DNA from 3 places in the Anaerobacillus sp. QJM3NY_32 genome. Region 2 is predicted to be linked to each of the others. Evidence: riboswitches for the same ligand, from Rfam matches in the RefSeq annotation. Region 2 holds a riboswitch; each other region holds the start of a gene.
The links. Region 2 has a riboswitch for lysine ahead of AC0VYH_RS17735 (Na+/H+ antiporter NhaC family protein). Riboswitches for the same ligand answer to the same signal wherever they lie in the genome.
Positions count from the first base shown of each region.

Region 1: it holds a riboswitch for lysine, as region 2 does, so the genes downstream of both, AC0VYH_RS15780 (aspartate kinase) here and AC0VYH_RS17735 (Na+/H+ antiporter NhaC family protein) in region 2, are expected to answer to the same signal.
Region 3: it holds a riboswitch for lysine, as region 2 does, so the genes downstream of both, lysA (diaminopimelate decarboxylase) here and AC0VYH_RS17735 (Na+/H+ antiporter NhaC family protein) in region 2, are expected to answer to the same signal.

Region 1 is NZ_CM149684.1:2,999,519-3,005,243, forward strand. Features, by position in the region: gene sdhA (succinate dehydrogenase flavoprotein subunit) at 1-1,242, opposite strand, end outside; gene AC0VYH_RS15770 (succinate dehydrogenase cytochrome b558 subunit) at 1,317-1,925, opposite strand; gene AC0VYH_RS15775 (YslB family protein) at 2,234-2,677, shown strand; gene AC0VYH_RS15780 (aspartate kinase) at 2,708-3,943, opposite strand; lysine riboswitch at 4,188-4,376, opposite strand; gene uvrC (excinuclease ABC subunit UvrC) at 4,456-5,725, opposite strand, start outside.
Region 2 is NZ_CM149684.1:3,412,655-3,418,379, forward strand. Features, by position in the region: gene AC0VYH_RS17730 (sodium-dependent transporter) at 1-91, opposite strand, end outside; gene AC0VYH_RS17735 (Na+/H+ antiporter NhaC family protein) at 325-1,902, opposite strand; lysine riboswitch at 2,053-2,233, opposite strand; gene yunB (sporulation protein YunB) at 2,391-3,161, opposite strand; gene AC0VYH_RS17745 (YunC family protein) at 3,299-3,592, opposite strand; gene AC0VYH_RS17750 (bifunctional metallophosphatase/5'-nucleotidase) at 3,686-5,074, opposite strand; gene AC0VYH_RS17755 (sulfite exporter TauE/SafE family protein) at 5,090-5,725, opposite strand, start outside.
Region 3 is NZ_CM149684.1:2,541,396-2,547,120, forward strand. Features, by position in the region: gene AC0VYH_RS13370 (peptidylprolyl isomerase) at 10-447, opposite strand; gene lysA (diaminopimelate decarboxylase) at 540-1,865, opposite strand; lysine riboswitch at 1,960-2,147, opposite strand; gene AC0VYH_RS13380 (spore germination protein) at 2,194-3,687, opposite strand; gene spoVAEA (stage V sporulation protein SpoVABEA) at 3,668-4,246, opposite strand; gene spoVAE (stage V sporulation protein AE) at 4,252-4,602, opposite strand; gene spoVAD (stage V sporulation protein AD) at 4,602-5,615, opposite strand; gene spoVAC (stage V sporulation protein AC) at 5,629-5,725, opposite strand, start outside.

The DNA of each region.
Region 1 (5,725 bases), 410 kb from region 2:
TTCTAATCCATTAATATAGTCAACCGCATTTGGACCAGCAACCATGCCACCATAAATAGAAGATAATAGCGAGTTTGCTCCAAGACGATTGCCACCGTGTTGAGAATAATCACATTCACCAGCAGCAAATAGCCCAGGAATATTAGTCTGCTGGTTAAAATCAACCCATAAACCACCCATTGAATAGTGTACAGCAGGGAAAATTTTCATAGGGACTTTACGAGGATCGTCACCCATGAATTTCTCATAAATTTCAATAATACCGCCAAGCTTAACATCAAGCTCTTTTGAATCTTTATGTGAGAGGTCAAGGTAAACCATGTTCTCTCCATTAATACCAAGCTTTTGACTAACACACACATCAAAAATTTCTCTCGTAGCAATATCACGCGGTACAAGGTTTCCATATGCTGGGTATTTTTCCTCAAGGAAATACCATGGTTTACCGTCTTTATACGTCCAAACGCGGCCACCTTCGCCACGTGCAGATTCACTCATAAGACGAAGCTTGTCATCACCAGGGATTGCTGTTGGGTGAATTTGAATAAATTCCCCATTAGAATAAATAGCCCCTTGCTGATAAAGCGCACCAGCAGCAGAACCTGTATTAATAACAGAGTTTGTACTCTTACCGAAGATAATACCTGGTCCACCAGTCGCCATAATAACCGCATCTGCTTCAAAACTTCTTATTTCAGAAGTTGTTAAGTTTTCACCAACAACTCCTCGGCATACACCTTCATCATCTAAAATAGCGGAGAGAAATTCCCATCCTTCATATTTTGTAACGAGGCCTGCTACTTCATGGCGACGAACTTGCTCATCAAGCGCATATAGAAGCTGTTGCCCGGTTGTTGCACCGGCAAAAGCAGTGCGATGATGTTGTGTTCCACCAAAGCGTCTAAAATCTAGTAGACCTTCTGGTGTTCTGTTAAACATTACGCCCATACGATCCATTAAGTGAATGATACCAGGTGCTGCATCACACATTGCTTTTACTGGAGGTTGATTTGCAAGGAAATCTCCTCCATAAACTGTATCATCAAAGTGCTCCCAAGGAGAATCTCCTTCTCCTTTTGTATTAACAGCCCCGTTAATTCCCCCCTGCGCACATACAGAGTGAGAACGTTTTACCGGAACGATGGAAAGAAGATCTACTTGCATTCCAGCTTCCGCAGCTTTGATGGTAGCCATCAAACCTGCAAGGCCGCCTCCAACTATCACTAATTTACCTTTACTCATAAGAACAGTTCCCCCTTAAATGCTGGCTCTGTCTGAAAGTTATGTATCAGACGTGGTGAAGACAGTTCACTTTCTTAAACGAATGCAAATAATGCGCGCATGCCAACAACTGAAAGTGCAACGAAAATGACCATTGTTACGTATGTCATCGTACGCTGTGATTTTGGTGTTACTGTGAAGCCCCAGCTTACAAAGAAAGACCATAAGCCATTTGCGAAGTGGAAGACAGTACCAAGTACACCAACGATGTAAAAGATCATCATTCCTGGATTAGACAAGATATCAGCCATCATTTGGAAGTTTACTTCTGCTCCCATCGCAGCTTGTATTCTCGTTTGCCAGACGTGCCAAGTTACAAATATTAATACGATAACGCCAGAAATCCGCTGCAAATAAAACATCCAGTTACGTAAATAGCCATATCGACTTACGTTGTTTTTGGATTGAAATGCGATATAAACACCGTAAATCGCATGGAATAAGAGCGGTAAGAAAATGACGAAAATTTCAAGCAAATACCTGTAAGGAAGGCTCTCCATAAAATGAGCTGCGTCATTAAACGCCTCGGGCCCTCTTGTTGCAAAATAGTTAACAGTGAGATGCTGAGTAACATAAAGTCCGAGCGGAATTACTCCTAGAAGCGAATGCAATTTTCGGCTTACAAAGTCTCGACTTGCGGCCATGTTTTGTGTGTCCCCCTTTTAAGTTGTTAAGCTACCATCTGCCAGTGCATTTTTTTCTAATAAAGAAGTCTTTGCATGCACAGAAATCATCGCTTTCTGTCGATTATATTGTGACATACCCATTGTACTCCCATCATTTAGGACCGTCAAGAAAACGTGTACATTTAGATTTTTCAAAATTCCCTTGCAACACCTGCGTATATCTCAATTGAATACGCTTTCTATATATATAAATTCTATCTATGGTGCTATGGAGGATTTGTCGATAAAACGTTATAATTATTTTGTAGAAAAGCTGGGAGGAATTTATGTTTAAGAAGCGCACAAACTCGATTGATTATAGTCATGAAATAGAAACAACTGCTTTTGGATATGAATTTTATAGAGAAGTTCTTATTCCTGAACTTCTTGGTAGTGAACAGCCGGCTGTTTTATATTGGACTGGAAAAGAAATGGCTAGGCAATTCCCGCTCTCCACTCGAGAAGAGATCGAGGATTTTTTTCAGCGTGCTGGATGGGGTAAATTATCAATTGCACAAGAAAAAAAGAATGAAGTAACGTTTGATCTTCAGTCAGCTCTTATCACTGAGCGAAGAAATACTAGTCGAAATGCTTGTTATCAACTAGAAGCAGGTTTTCTTGCTGAACAATATCAAAATATGCTTCGTTGCATCGCTGAATCCTATGAAACTGATAAAAAGAATGAAATTCAATTCACAGTAAAATGGGACCCAAAAGATCAGATTGAATAGAAAGGAGACCACATGTGGTCTCCTTTTTGATTACATTTGTTTAACAGGGGTTCTTTCATCTAGTTGAAATTTATCGTGTAGCGACTCAATAGCATAAATCATTTTATCTTCTGGAACGATCGTTGACACTTTGATTTCTGATGTACTCACCATCTTCATTTCTACCCCGTGTTCAGCAAGTACTTCAAACATTTGTGCCGCAACACCAGGGTTAGAAATCATACCTGATCCTACTATGGATACCTTAGCAAGTTCTGATTCGTGATAAATATGTTCGTAGGGAAGTTTCACTTTAATGCGACGGAGCACATCAAGAGTTAATTCAAGAGAGGCTGTTTCAATTGAGAATGAGATACTCGTTGTATTTTTCTCTCCTGTACTTTGAATGATCACATCTACATTAATACCATTTGCCGCAAGAGATGAGAACAAGGAAGGAAGTGTTGTAATCTCATTCGGCAAACCTGAAATTGTTATTTTTGTTACATTACTTTCAAAAGCCAGACCTCTAACCACCAAATTTTGTTCCATTGATACGACCTCCTCAATTAGCGTTCCAGGTTCATTCGTAAAGCTCGAGCGGACCTCAAGCAAGATGTTATAGTTTTTTGCAAACTCAACCGCTCTAGGATGTAAGACACCAGCCCCAAGGTTAGCAAGTTCAAGCATTTCATCATAAGAAATCGTAGAAAGCTTTCTTGCACCTTTCACATATCGAGGATCTGTCGTATACACGCCATCCACATCTGTATATATCTCACAACGATCCGCTTTAAGAGCTGCTGCAATCGCCACAGCTGTTGTATCGGAACCACCACGCCCTAGCGTCGCGATGTCAGACGTATCAGTTAGCCCCTGGAATCCTGCTACTATCACAATTTTCCCTTCAGCAAGGTGTTGATTCATACGTGATGCATCAATATCGAGGATTCTGGCATTGCCGTGAAGCGACTCTGTTTTAATTCCTGCTTGCCAGCCAGTTAATGAAATAGCATCGTACCCTTCTTCATTTAATGCCATCGAAAGAAGCGCTGTTGTTACTTGTTCTCCAGTCGTTAGAAGCATATCAAGCTCTCTTGCAGACGGTGTAGCTGTTATCCCTTTTGATAATCCTAAAAGCTCATCCGTTGTTTTGCCCATCGCTGAAACAACCGCAACAACCTCATCTCCATTATTTACAGCTTCCATAAGCCTTTTGGAAACATTTTTGATTTTCTCTACATCTCCAACAGACGTACCTCCGAATTTCAATACGCGTAGTCCCACTCTCTCCATCCTTTCTTTCATGCAGCTCGTTATCCCTCATAGTGCGTAATCATCGCACGTTACAAACACTCACTAACTAAGAGTCGAAATGGATATTAAAAAACTCGGCCACTCACCAGATTGAAATAGCGATAGCCTTCATTTTTTATACTTTAAACTTGTAAAGTGTTTATTAAAGTATAAAAAAACAACAATGAGAAAAACCTCACTGTTGTTTTCATAACAAATCCAAGAAAACGTCCCTTTGTGAGATAGTTCTCCATCCAATTCCCGGGTAGGTATTGGATGACAGCTCTGCACTTATTCAATACAGATCCAGCTTCAGACGGATAAGCGTCTTTCCACTTCGGCAAATCCCCCTTTCAGCTCCTATCACTGAGTCTTAACACTCTTCAGTAAGCTTACTATTGGTTTTTGCGCCTCTACCATCACTTCAACTTTCGAAGTGTGGAACTATTAAATTTCACTCATTATAACGAACTTACGTGAATGCCGCAACATGTTCTTACAAATTAATTTGATTGACTTTCAAATCGAGCGACTACTTCCTCTGCAACATTCATTGGTAGTCCTGCGTTGTGTAAGTCTTCAACGCTTGCTTCTTTCATCTTTTTGATCGATCCAAAATGATTTAGCAGCTTCTTTTTTCTCTTCTCTCCGATACCGGGAATATCATCAAGACTTGACTTAAGCATCGATTTTCCTCGAAGCTGTCGATGAAACGTAATCGCAAATCGGTGTACTTCATCTTGAATCCTTTGCAACAGGTAGAATTCCTGACTATTTCTTGGTAGATAAACAGCTTCAGGAGGATCACCAATAAGAAGATGAGACGTTTTATGTTTCTCATCTTTCGTCAGCGAGCAAACCGGTATGTCCAGACCAAGCTCATTCTCGAGCACATCCTGTGACGCCTGTATTTGAGCTATTCCGCCGTCAATAATAATTAAGTCAGGAAGCGGACCATTTTCCTTAAGCATTCTTGAATATCTTCTTCTCACAACCTCTTTCATAGAACCTACATCGTTTGGTCCTTCCACTGTTTTGATTTTGTACTTGCGATACTCATTTTTCTTTGGCTTTCCATCAAGAAAAACAACCATAGCGGATACAGGGTTCGTGCCCTGAATGTTCGAGTTATCAAAAGCTTCAATTCTGAGCGGAGCTTCTATATTAAGCTTTTCTCCCAAGTTTTCAACAGCATCAATCGTTCTTTTCTCGTCGCGTTCAATTAATGAAAATTTCTCATTAATGGCAATGGTCGCATTCTTCATTGTAAGCTCGACAAGCTCTTTTTTCTTGCCTCTTTTTGGCTGGTGAACTGGAATTTGTAGCAGTTCTTCTACCATTTGAGCATTAACCTGCTGAGGAAGCAATACTTCTTTTGGCTTAGGATGATTTTGTTGAAGATAGAACTGACCGATATAAGTTAAGAAATCTTCTTCAGCATCATTATAGAAAGGGAAAAGTGAAACATCTCTCTCAATTAACTTCCCTTGTCGTACAAAGAAAACTTGAACACACATCCATCCTTTGTCGAAACTATATCCAAAAATATCCCGATCAATACCATCGTTAGATTGGATCTTTTGCACTTCCATAACTTTATCAATATGAAACATTAAATCACGAAACTCTTTTGCTCGCTCGAAATCCATATTCTCAGATGCTGTGGTCATCTTTCTTTCTATGTCTTCTTTAACTTCCTGGTGACCTCCGTTTAGAAAACGCGTAATCCCGTCAATCATCTCTTTATTTTGCTCTTTAGAGACGTCGTTGACA
Region 2 (5,725 bases):
GAAATCTCCAAATGTTCCCTAGACCTATTGCTGAACCAACTGCGGCTAATATAAAACCAGCCCTTGTCCCCCATTGCGCACGATTTTCCAAATAAATTACCCCCTTAGACAAATGTTAACCTTTTTCACCATAAGCCCCCTTCCAGAAAAAGGTTAAGACTTTTAAGTAAATTCAGATTATTTTGTTTATAGTATATCTAGTACGTATGTCCTTGTCAAAACAATCTTTTTACATTTTTCGTATGAATCGTTCAATTTTCTATATAAATCTCTCTATTTTTGTGAAAATACATAAAAAAACAGGAGGAATATCCTCCTGTTTGATTAATGATTTGCCATTTCAACTGGTCTGTTGGCATATTTTCCTTTTAGCATGAAAATTAATAATCCGAATAGAATCGCTGTTGCCACAAGACCAAGAATGGAACTACCAGTAAAGCCAAGAACCAGATATCCTAGTAACGAAATACCTGCAACGAGCAATGCATAAGGCAACTGTGTCATCACATGATCGATATGGTGACTACCCGCGCCTGTTGAAGAAAGAATTGTTGTATCCGAAATTGGTGAGCAGTGATCTCCAAATACAGCTCCTGCAAGAACAGCGGCAAGTACAGGAAGCATGTAGGTAGGATCCGTAGCAGCAGCAATCTCTCCTGCGATCGGAAGCATAATGCCAAATGTTCCCCACGAAGTTCCCGTTGCAAACGCCATAACACCTGCAAGTAGGAACAAAATAGCTGGTAAGAAGCCAATCACAATGTGGTCATTAACAAGTCCTGCAAGATACTTACCAGTCCCTAGTGAGCCGATAATTTCAATCAATGTCCATGCAAAGAAAAGAATGTATACGGCTGGAAGCATTGATTTAATGCCTTCCCAAATTCCTTTTCCAAGAACCGCTCCACCCATTCGTTTTGGAAAGAAGAAGAGGAGAGAAGTTATAAGTCCAATGATTCCACCATAAAGGAGAGAAGCAGCAACGTCTGTATTTTCAAAGACAGACAAAGCTGTCACGGCTGTATCCGTTCCGCTAACAGCCTGAATTCCTGTGATGACCATAAACGTCACAGTACCAGCAATTAGCATAATAATAGGCCATGCAAGATCAGCTACTTTCCCCTTCTCACTTTCAGGTAGTCCTGATGTTTGACCAGGTACGGCACCTTGATTCGGATCAAGCACTTCTCCTGTTTTCTGTGCACGGTCTTCATGTACTCTCATTGCCTTAAGATTAATGTCAAAATAACTAACAAAGAACACCATCGCAAGTGCAAAGAGAGCATACAAATTCATTGGAATCATTCTTATAAAAGCTTCTAACGCGCCAACACCTGTAATGCTATGCGTTGCTAATACACCACCAATTAACGCGATGATATAAGCGCCCCAGCTTGAAATAGGTGAAATAATACACATTGGTGCTGCAGTTGAATCAATGATATAGGCAAGCTTTGCCCTTGAAACATTGTGCCTGTCCGTAATCGGTCTACTTACGTTCCCAACTGCGAGCGAATTAAAGTAATCATCAATAAAAATAATAATACCAAATACCGCTGTGACAATCTGTGCGCCTACTCTTGTTTTCACGCGTTTCATGGCCCACTCGCCAAATGCGCGACTTCCACCTGATATCGAAATAAAGGCCGTCATCATCCCTAATAAAAGCAGGAAGAAAATAATGTACATGTTCCAAGTATTTAAACCACCGCTCTCGGAATCAATGAAGATCCCTTTTACGATTGTATAAATTTCTTCTAATGAATTTGGTACACTCCAATTGTTGATCATTAGCGCACCAAGAATAATGCCTACTCCTAAAGAAGGAAGCACTTTTCTAGTCACCACTACCATTAGCAAAGCTACGAGTGGTGGAATAATGGATAGAACTGAATTCTCCATGAATATCCTCCTAATAAATGATTGGTCATCATAACCGGAATGGACGCCTATCCCTCAGCCTTCTCGTCGTGTTTGAACGCAAAAAAGCGAGCAATGATAGGATTGGTCCTATCATTGCTCGCTTCACCGAGTCAATGTTAAGTGTCCACCCCGATCAGTAGTTCTCCATTACAAGTTAGACTCATAATGACAGTTCGACACTTCTTCAATGTCGCCCCAACACAAATAATGTGACCGTTATTTATGCTTCGGCAGATCTCCCTTTCGATGCTGATCATTGGTGTCATTCTCCCAACACGTACTCATGAGGATCTGCTCCTCTACCTCATCGTATAAGATAAGGAACAATATTAAGTTCAGTTTTAAAGTATACCTTACTTTCGTTGTTTGTGCAATTGTAGATTATTCCAGAGATATTTCTATTAGAAGGGAACCATTTTTTTAGCTATCGACATTGAACATTGAAGCTGGTTAATGGCCTCCTTTTCTTAATCTGGCTTCGGCAAAACGATCGATGGATTTCCACCATTTCCATTATCACCATTATAATAATAAGGAACGTCTCCCTGAATAAATAAATCTCCAATTTTTACAGAGTTCGAAACTTCAGTATTCTTTGTAGAGAAAGGAATAATTACGTTCATCTCAACTTTAATATTGATATACACTTCAAGATACGTGTTGTTAATTCCCGTTTCTTTCACCTTTGTATCAATATTAGAGACCACATCTCCAATCATTTCAAACCGTACTGGAATCCTCGGCCCAAAATTTGAAAGAAGAACATTATTTGTAGCCATCCCTAAAGGTATGGAGTATACGATTCCTTGTTGATTTTCGGTACCTTCGTAATCGATATCTACATCATTCTTAAAGGTTTCCAGCTTATCTAAATCACCAGCTTCAACATAATCTAAGTAAGTTTGAACTCGTTCTGTGGCCTCTGAGATCAATCGATTATAAACTTGCGAGTTAAAGCTATAACTTGGTACTCTTTCGGAATCATTACCATGAACGATAATTAAATTCTCAACGTCAATACCGTCTGCGATCTTCTTTGAAATGGCATCATTTATTGCTTGCGCAGCAACTTGACGTGTTTTTGTTTCAGCAATACTGATTAAGCTTGGTTCAATTCCTTTATTAACAATCCATAATCCTTGAACAGTAGTAAAGATAAAAATAATAAAGGAGATGACAAAAACATATCGAAAGGGAAGCGGCCCCTTTCTAAAGAATTTTCTACGAGTTCGAAACAACATGAACCCTCCCTTCTCTTCTTCATGTATATGCCATGGAGAAGAGAAGTATGGACAATTTCCTAGAAAGAGCCAAATTCAAGCTATTAAATGTTTCATAATCGAAAAGAAAGCCGTAGCAACTGCTACGGCTTTCTTCACATCATCTTAAGCATCGCGTCTCTACCCTTAGTTCCAATCGTAATGCCTCGCGCTTCTGCTTCAAGCGTAACAGATTCGAGCGGTGCATCAAGCAGTTGTTCAATAGACCGTACACCAACAGCTCTTCCTGCGATAATCTTTCGGTCACTTAACTTTTCATTAAGTAAGGCTACATCGAGTGCGCCGCACATGATATACCCATTGTCATTCATGACCGCTAGAAAATTCGTTTTCGGAAGCTGCATACTGACCGCTGTAAAAGGATGACCGTCAATCATGATTGGTGACATAGTGATCACGTCATTCCCGCCTCCTGACCTGAATGAATATCACTATATCTATATGAGACAAAGAGCATGTTTGACAATCAAACACTGAAAGTTTTAATGTCTATTTTCTAAACGCCATGCAAGGAGATCTCGAAGCATTTCAGGTAAAAAGTATTTCTTTTTAGCATGCTTCATTTGAGGATAGAATTTCCCAAATGTGAACATATCAGCCGTGGCAACGGCATATTCTTCATCAGAAACAAGCTTATTTCCGTTGTGAAAAACATCTGTTACATGATAGAGGCCGTCGTCCATTTTGACAGAGGTAACCTCAAGCCCATCGAATGCCATGATCCCCATTACCTCTCCTCGGAAACCGAGACCTTTAAAACTTAAATTCACTATTTCATCTGACATAGAATAAGAAATGATTTCTCGTAACTCGCTTCCTTTTAGCACCACTTTGCAAGGATTAACAGGATGAGGGCAAATGCGATGAAGGTCTTCTCTTGATACATTTCCTTCTGGTAACCCATCAAGCAACATACCAGCGTTAATCATGCCAATATCCGCTCCACACCACTCTCTAAGAGCGGCAGCTAACTCATCAGCTAGAACCGAGCGTTGAAACCATTCAGATTCAAGAGGCTGTTCAAGACGACAGACGACCTCTTCAAGCATCTTATGTGCATCGATACTTAGTTGTTGAATCATCGCCTTCGCTTCCTCGTCTTCTTTACGATTCCGGACGGTTATCGCATATGCTTCCTTCTCAATCACTTTCTTTGTTTCCATATCAAAACAAATCGAAACTTCTCCAACGTAATTCCCGTTTTTACCAGACTGAGTAATAAGCGTATCCTCTACAAGCATGCCATGCTTCAGCACATGATGGGTATGGGCTCCAATAATAACGTCAATCCCATTCATTTCCCTTGCTAGCTGTTCATCATTACCTAAGCCCATATGAGACATCAATACGACAACATCTGATTGACTGCGTACTTCATCAATGAGGGACTGTAAGAAATGGAAAGGAGAATCTATCTGCCATCCAAGTAGTGAGTAGAATTGTTCATAAGGGATGGTAACACCAATAATTCCTACTTTAATGCCATTTAACTCATGGATCTTATAAGGCACAGCCCAGGAAGGCCTTGTACCATCTTGGTGATAGAGATTGGCGACAATTACACCGAACTTAGCGTCTGAATAAAGCTCTTCTAGTTCTTTTTTTGAAAACGTAATACCCTCATTGTTACCGATAGTGGCATAATCATATTCCAGCTCATTTAGTAACTGAACGTTACCTTTCCCGACAGTTCCTTCTGTCATTGGATGCACCTTATCAGAGTGATCTCCTAAATCAAGAAGGAGATAAGGTGTCCCTTGAAGCTCATGCATTCGCTTCTTCTCTTTCAAATATGAAGAGACTTTTGACCAATTTGCGAAATGACTGTGAAGATCGTTTGTATAATAAAATTGTAATGTTCTAGAAGTCAAGACACTCTTCCTTTCTTATCCCATCGTTCCCTGCCAGATTAATCGGACACCTACAATAATTAACATCCATCGTAAAATAACAACCACTGATTTGTCCGAAAGTTTCTGATTAATAAATGAACCGCATTTTGCTCCAATCCATGCACCTGGAATGAGACCGATTAGTAAAAACCACTGAATGTTACCAAGTGCTAAATGCGTCAGGGTACCCGTTATACTTGAAAGAAAAATCATAAACATGGAGGTTGCAACAGCAACCGATGTTGGAAAACCAAATAGTAGAATCATGGCAGGAACCATAAGTGAGCCGCCACCAATTCCGAATAGACCTGAAATGACCCCAACGATAAATGAAACAATAACAGCTGCTACGGCAGAAAAGTTATAGTTCATCTCTGTCCCATTCGGATCCGTATACGTTCGTTCAAATTGACCATTTAGTTTCATAGGGCGTAAACGGTTCCTTACCATTAATAATATGGAAACAAGCACCATAAATACCCCAAAATAAATGGAAAAATAATCAACCTGAATAAATTTATTTAGCCACGCCCCTAGAATAGCCCCTGGTCCACTTCCTAGAAAAAAAAGCGCTCCGCTTTTATAATCAACGCTTTTCTTTTTCATGTAAGCAAGTGTAGAGGAAAGACC
Region 3 (5,725 bases), 870 kb from region 2:
GAGTCTGATCTATTCTTCGTCCCAGACTTTTACTTCTTTCATTACGTCACCCTGTTTAACGCGAAGGACCGTATCCATTCCTTCTGTTACTTGACCAAAAACGGTATGAACGCCGTCTAGATGAGGCTGAGGTTCATGAACTAGGAAAAACTGACTGCCGCCCGTGTTTTTACCAGCATGTGCCATAGACAATGAGCCTGCTACGTGCTTATGAGGGTTACCTTCTGTTTCACAGTCAATTGTATATCCTGGTCCACCCATTCCAGAACCTGTAGGATCTCCACCTTGAGCAACAAAACCAGGGATTACACGGTGAAAATTCACACCGTTGTAGAAACCTTCATTTGCAAGCTTCTCAAAGTTAGCAACAGTGTTAGGTGCTGCTTCTGGATAAAATTCAATTTCAATAACTTCTCCATTTTCAAATGCAATTGTTCCTTTTTTCATAAATAAATCCTCCTGCACTAACAATTTTCTTAAAAGCTCTTTCATTATAGCACAGACTGAAGCTGTTCCATATCATTTATGCTTTTCAACTATTATTTTGATATAATCGCTTGTTTTAATGGCAAATCATGTCGAACTAAATCCTCGTATGACTCTCTCTCAACAACAAGGTTGGCCTCACCATTTTCAACAAAGACAACAGCTGGTCTTGGTAATCTATTGTAGTTATTTGCCATGGAATAACCATATGCCCCCGTTGAAAAAACAGCCATCGTATCACCAGCAATCGCTCGCTGTAACTGGCAATCCCAAATTAACATATCACCTGATTCACAACACTTTCCTGCTACAGAGTATAGGTGGTCTTTTGCTTCATTCATTCGATTTGCTATTGTGGCTTCATATTTTGCCTGATAGAGAGCAGGGCGTAAATTATCCGTCATCCCTCCATCTACAGCGAGGTAACGTCGCAACTCTGGAACATTTTTGTGTGAACCAACCGTATATAACGTCATTCCAGCTTCTCCTACTAGTGAACGACCAGGTTCAATCCAGATCTCAGGCATGTTCATTTGCCCTGTTACCTGATTTCTGATTGTTTCAATCATAGCTTCGATGTAGTTCCCTACTGGTAATGGGTGATCTTCACTCGTATATCGGATTCCAAATCCTCCACCAAGGTTAAGGACTTCAGGCTCAAAACCATAGGCATCATACCATGTTGTAAGATAGCTATAAATCTTTTCAATAGCCATTACAAAACCATTTGTTTCAAAAATTTGTGAGCCTATATGACAATGAAGTCCAAGAAGATGAACAGCACTCATTTTTGTTACATCCAATATCGCGCGTTCTACCTGACCACTCTGTAAATCAAAACCAAATTTAGAATCTTCTTGGCCTGTTAAAATATAATCATGCGTATGTGCTTCAATACCTGGTGTTATACGCAACAGCACATTAGCTTTCACATTTTTTTCTTCTGCAATTTGCTCAAGGAGAGATAATTCGTAAAAATTATCAACAACGAAGCAACCTATTTCTGCATCAAGCGCCATTCTAATTTCAGATTCACTTTTGTTATTTCCATGAAAATGAATACGCTCCACGGGGAAACCTGCCTTCAAAGCAGTATAAAGCTCTCCACCGGATACAACATCCAAACTTAATCCTTCTTCTTCTGCAAGTTGGATCATTGCCATACATGAAAAGGCCTTACTAGCATAAGCTACTTGATAGTTTACATTCTCACGTTCAAAGGCACTTCGAAACGCCCTTGCTTTGTCTCGAATCATAGCCACATCATAAACATATAACGCAGTGCCAAATTTTTTTCCTAATTGGACCGTATCGATCCCTCCAACTGTTAAATGCCCCTCTTCTGAAACTGCAGATGTACCGTATAAATTCACAATCATTTCTCCCCTCTCGCTTATATAAATGCGAGCTCCCTCCACACAATAAGAAAAACAGCCAACTTTATAGATAGGCTGTTTTCTCCGTATCCTCACGAGTTGGATTAGCTCACCACTGAAAGAAATTCATCCTCCAGTGACAGTCTGCAACTTATTCAGCAGCAGCCCAGCAAGAAAAGGATGGGTCCTTTCTCACTTCGGCAAATTGACCTTTCTGATATCGTCTTCGCATTCCATTCTATGCTCAGATATCTTACTCATTCGTTTTGCGCCTCTATCCCCATTACGTTCAATGAGGTCTATTCAATTAAGAAATAAATTATCATACTTTTTAAGATTCGGCAAGTGGTTTGTCCGGCTGCTTCGTTTCATTCTGGGGCTCTGTAATACTTGGACGCAATTTTGTCAAAGGAACAGAAACGCGAATTAGCACTTGAATAAACGCTTTTGCATTAAAAGGAATGAATGGCCATAAATAAGGTGTATTTAATGGCTTTAAGGCGACTAGGAAGAGAATAATAGCTGTCACGCCTATTATATATCCTGGAACTCTGAAGAAAAAGACAAGGAAAAGTAGTAATAATCTAACTAGTTTGTTCGCTATTGATAACTCATAACTTGGCGTTGCGTAAGAACCTATAGCCGCAATAGAAACATACAGAATAACTTCTGGAACAAATAATCCTACATCGATGGCAATTTGACCAATTAATACAGCCGCAATTAAACCCATCGCTGTAGAAAGCGGGGTAGGCGTATGAATGGCGGCCATTCTCAGTGTTTCGATCCCAATTTCTGCAAGAATGATTTGAATAAATATCGGCACATTCGTTTCATCATTTGGCCCAATAAAATCAATCGATTTAGGCAACAACCCAGGTTCATATACCGCCAATAACCACAGGGGAAGTAACAATAGCGCTGCTAGCATTCCTCCAAAGCGGACCCATCTCAAGAATGCACCTGGTAATGGAGCTTCCCTGTATTCTTCTGCATGTTGAACATGGTGGAAAAAGGTTGTTGGCGTAATAATAACACTCGGAGAAGTATCGACGATAATCAAGACATGCCCTTCTAACAAATGGGATGCGGCTACATCTGGCCTTTCCGTATATCGTACAAGTGGAAAAGGATTTCCCGCCTGATGCACTAAAAACTCTTCAACAGTTTTATCAGCCATAGGAATACCATCAATATTAATTTCTTTTAGTTTTTTCTTAATGATTTCAACTAAGTTTGGGTTAGCTACATCCTGAATATAAGTGATACACACATCCGTTTTGGAACGCTCTCCGACTTGAAATATTTCATTACGCAAACGACCATCTCTAATACGCCTTCTAGTAAGTGCAGTATTCTCAATAATATTTTCTGTGAAACCGTCTCTAGAACCTCTGATCACTTTCTCAGTGTCTGGCTCTTGAGGCGTTCTACCTGGATACTTTCGAACATCAATAATGTAAGCAATCTCTTCGCCTTCCATAAATACAGCGATCAGTCCAGAAAGAACTTGATCGACGACCTCATCGAACGTCTCTACTTTTGTTACTTGCTGATGGGGTAAATGATTATGGATAACTTGCTCGAATTTAACGGTCAAGCGATGATGATCATCTAATTCCATCAATTCACGCATGATTTCAACAATGATTGATGTATCACATAAACCAGTACAATAATAGAATTGTATTTCTTTATTCAAAATCTTGAGTTTACGTACACCTACGTCAAAACTTTCCCCAATGCCAATTGATTTTTTCAAGAAGTCTTCATTTTCTTTTAATTTTTTAAATATTTTTTGTTTGTTATTCATTTTTGTTGTCATAGAAACCGCTCCTTTCAAGCAGAATTTGAACGGCTTTCAATGTTATAGGCGACCCAACCTCCGGATCATCAAGCCCAGACATTTTACCTATATCACCGACACCTATAATAATTGGGACATTCAGTTTATCTAAAATAGATACAGTATCCCCATCTATTCTCCCAGCTTCCATATCAGCAAATCCATTCTTATCAACACCGAAATGCGTTAATTCACCATCCCTGTCGATGGAAACATCTACTCTCGTCCATTCAGAGAAGTGTGTTCTCGAGGCAACTGCAATCGCACCAAGTAGTTCAACATCTTCATCCTCAGCCACAGCCTGCATCGCTAGTTCTCCATAACCTTCACCCGGAAAACCACTGTCATCAAACATTACAAAGATTGGATCATGTGGAGCTTCTTTAATTAGGGAAACAATTTCATAACCAGCAAGCGGGGTTGGATTTCCTGCTGATTGGCTAATGCATCTCCCGCCAATATCCGAAGCCACTTTTTCAATTGCTTTTTGCGCGTAAAGATCTCCATCAGTAACGAAAATAACCCGCCGCTTGTTCAATTCATTCACCCCTTTGGCTTGAATATAATGGCTATGATAAATCCGAAAACAATAGCTGATGAAATTCCAGCTGAAGTTAACTGAAATATCCCCATTGCAATGCCTATAAATCCATGTTCCTCTCCTTGCTGCATCGCCCCATGTAGCAAGGAATGCCCAAAGCTCGTAATTGGGACTGTCGCACCTGCTCCTGCGAATTCAATCAGTCGATCGTATATACCAAAACCGTCAAGAATCGCTCCAGTCACCACAAAAGATGACATTACATGAGCAGGCGTTAATCTAAAAATATCGAGCAATAACTGACCAACAACACAAATGGCTCCTCCTACTGCAAAAGCAATGAAGTATTCCACTATTCCTCACCTCCAACTCGCTCAAAAACCACTGCATGAGCGATAGCAGGCATACTTTCTTTCTGTTGCACCATAACGGGGCTATGCAAGCATCCTGTAGCAGTAACTAGAATTTTTGAATACTTCCCTTGTTTTAGAAGCTCAATGAGATGACCATACGTAACAACCGCCGAACAGGCACACCCGCTTCCACCTGCGAATACTTCCTTCTGATCAGGTCGATAGATCATTAACCCACAGTCATTATGATTATTAGTAATGTCAAACCCTTTCTCAAGCAATAAATCACGAACAATCGGAGAACCAACTGCAGATAGATCTCCAGTAACAATTAAGTCATAATCTGAAGGTTTTACATTTAGGTCCTCAAAATGTGTGGCCAATGTATCTGCTGCCGCTGGCGCCATCGCACTCCCCATATCAAACGGATCCTTGATTCCCCAGTCAACTACTCTTCCAATCGTTGCCGCAGAGATTTGAATGTCCGATAACTCCTGACTAACTAACGCAGCTCCAGCACCAGTTACAGTTGATGTCGCAGTACCAGGTTTCTGACCTCCATATTCTGTTGGATAACGGAACTGTCTTTCAGCAGTTGCATTATGGCTACTCACTCCAGCAATAGCCCTCTCAGCAAAACCACCATCAACTAGAGAAGATGCAATCGCTAGGGATTCCATGGATGTCGAGCATGCTCCAAAAACACCTAGAAAAGGAATATGATTAGACCTTGCTGTATAAGTTGCGCTTACGATTTGATTTAATAGATCACCCGCTACAAAAACATCAACTTGATCAGGAGCTAATTCTTTTTTCTTCAAACAACTCATTACTGCATCTTCTAACAATTTTCTTTCAGCAAGCTCCCAATTTGCCTGATTACAATGAAGGTTAGCATAGGTCACATCAAACGAATTTCCAAATGGACCTTCTGCTTCCTTTGGGCCTGTTGCTGTACCTACTGATTGTAAATAAACATTTGAAAAACTCCATGTTTGCTTTCCTGATTTCATACAGGTTCTCTCCTTATATCAGGGCTTTAAAAACCATTCTGACCATCCCTACAATGTAAGCCGCAACGACGCCAAACACGATGACTGAGCCAGCAAGTTTAAACATATTG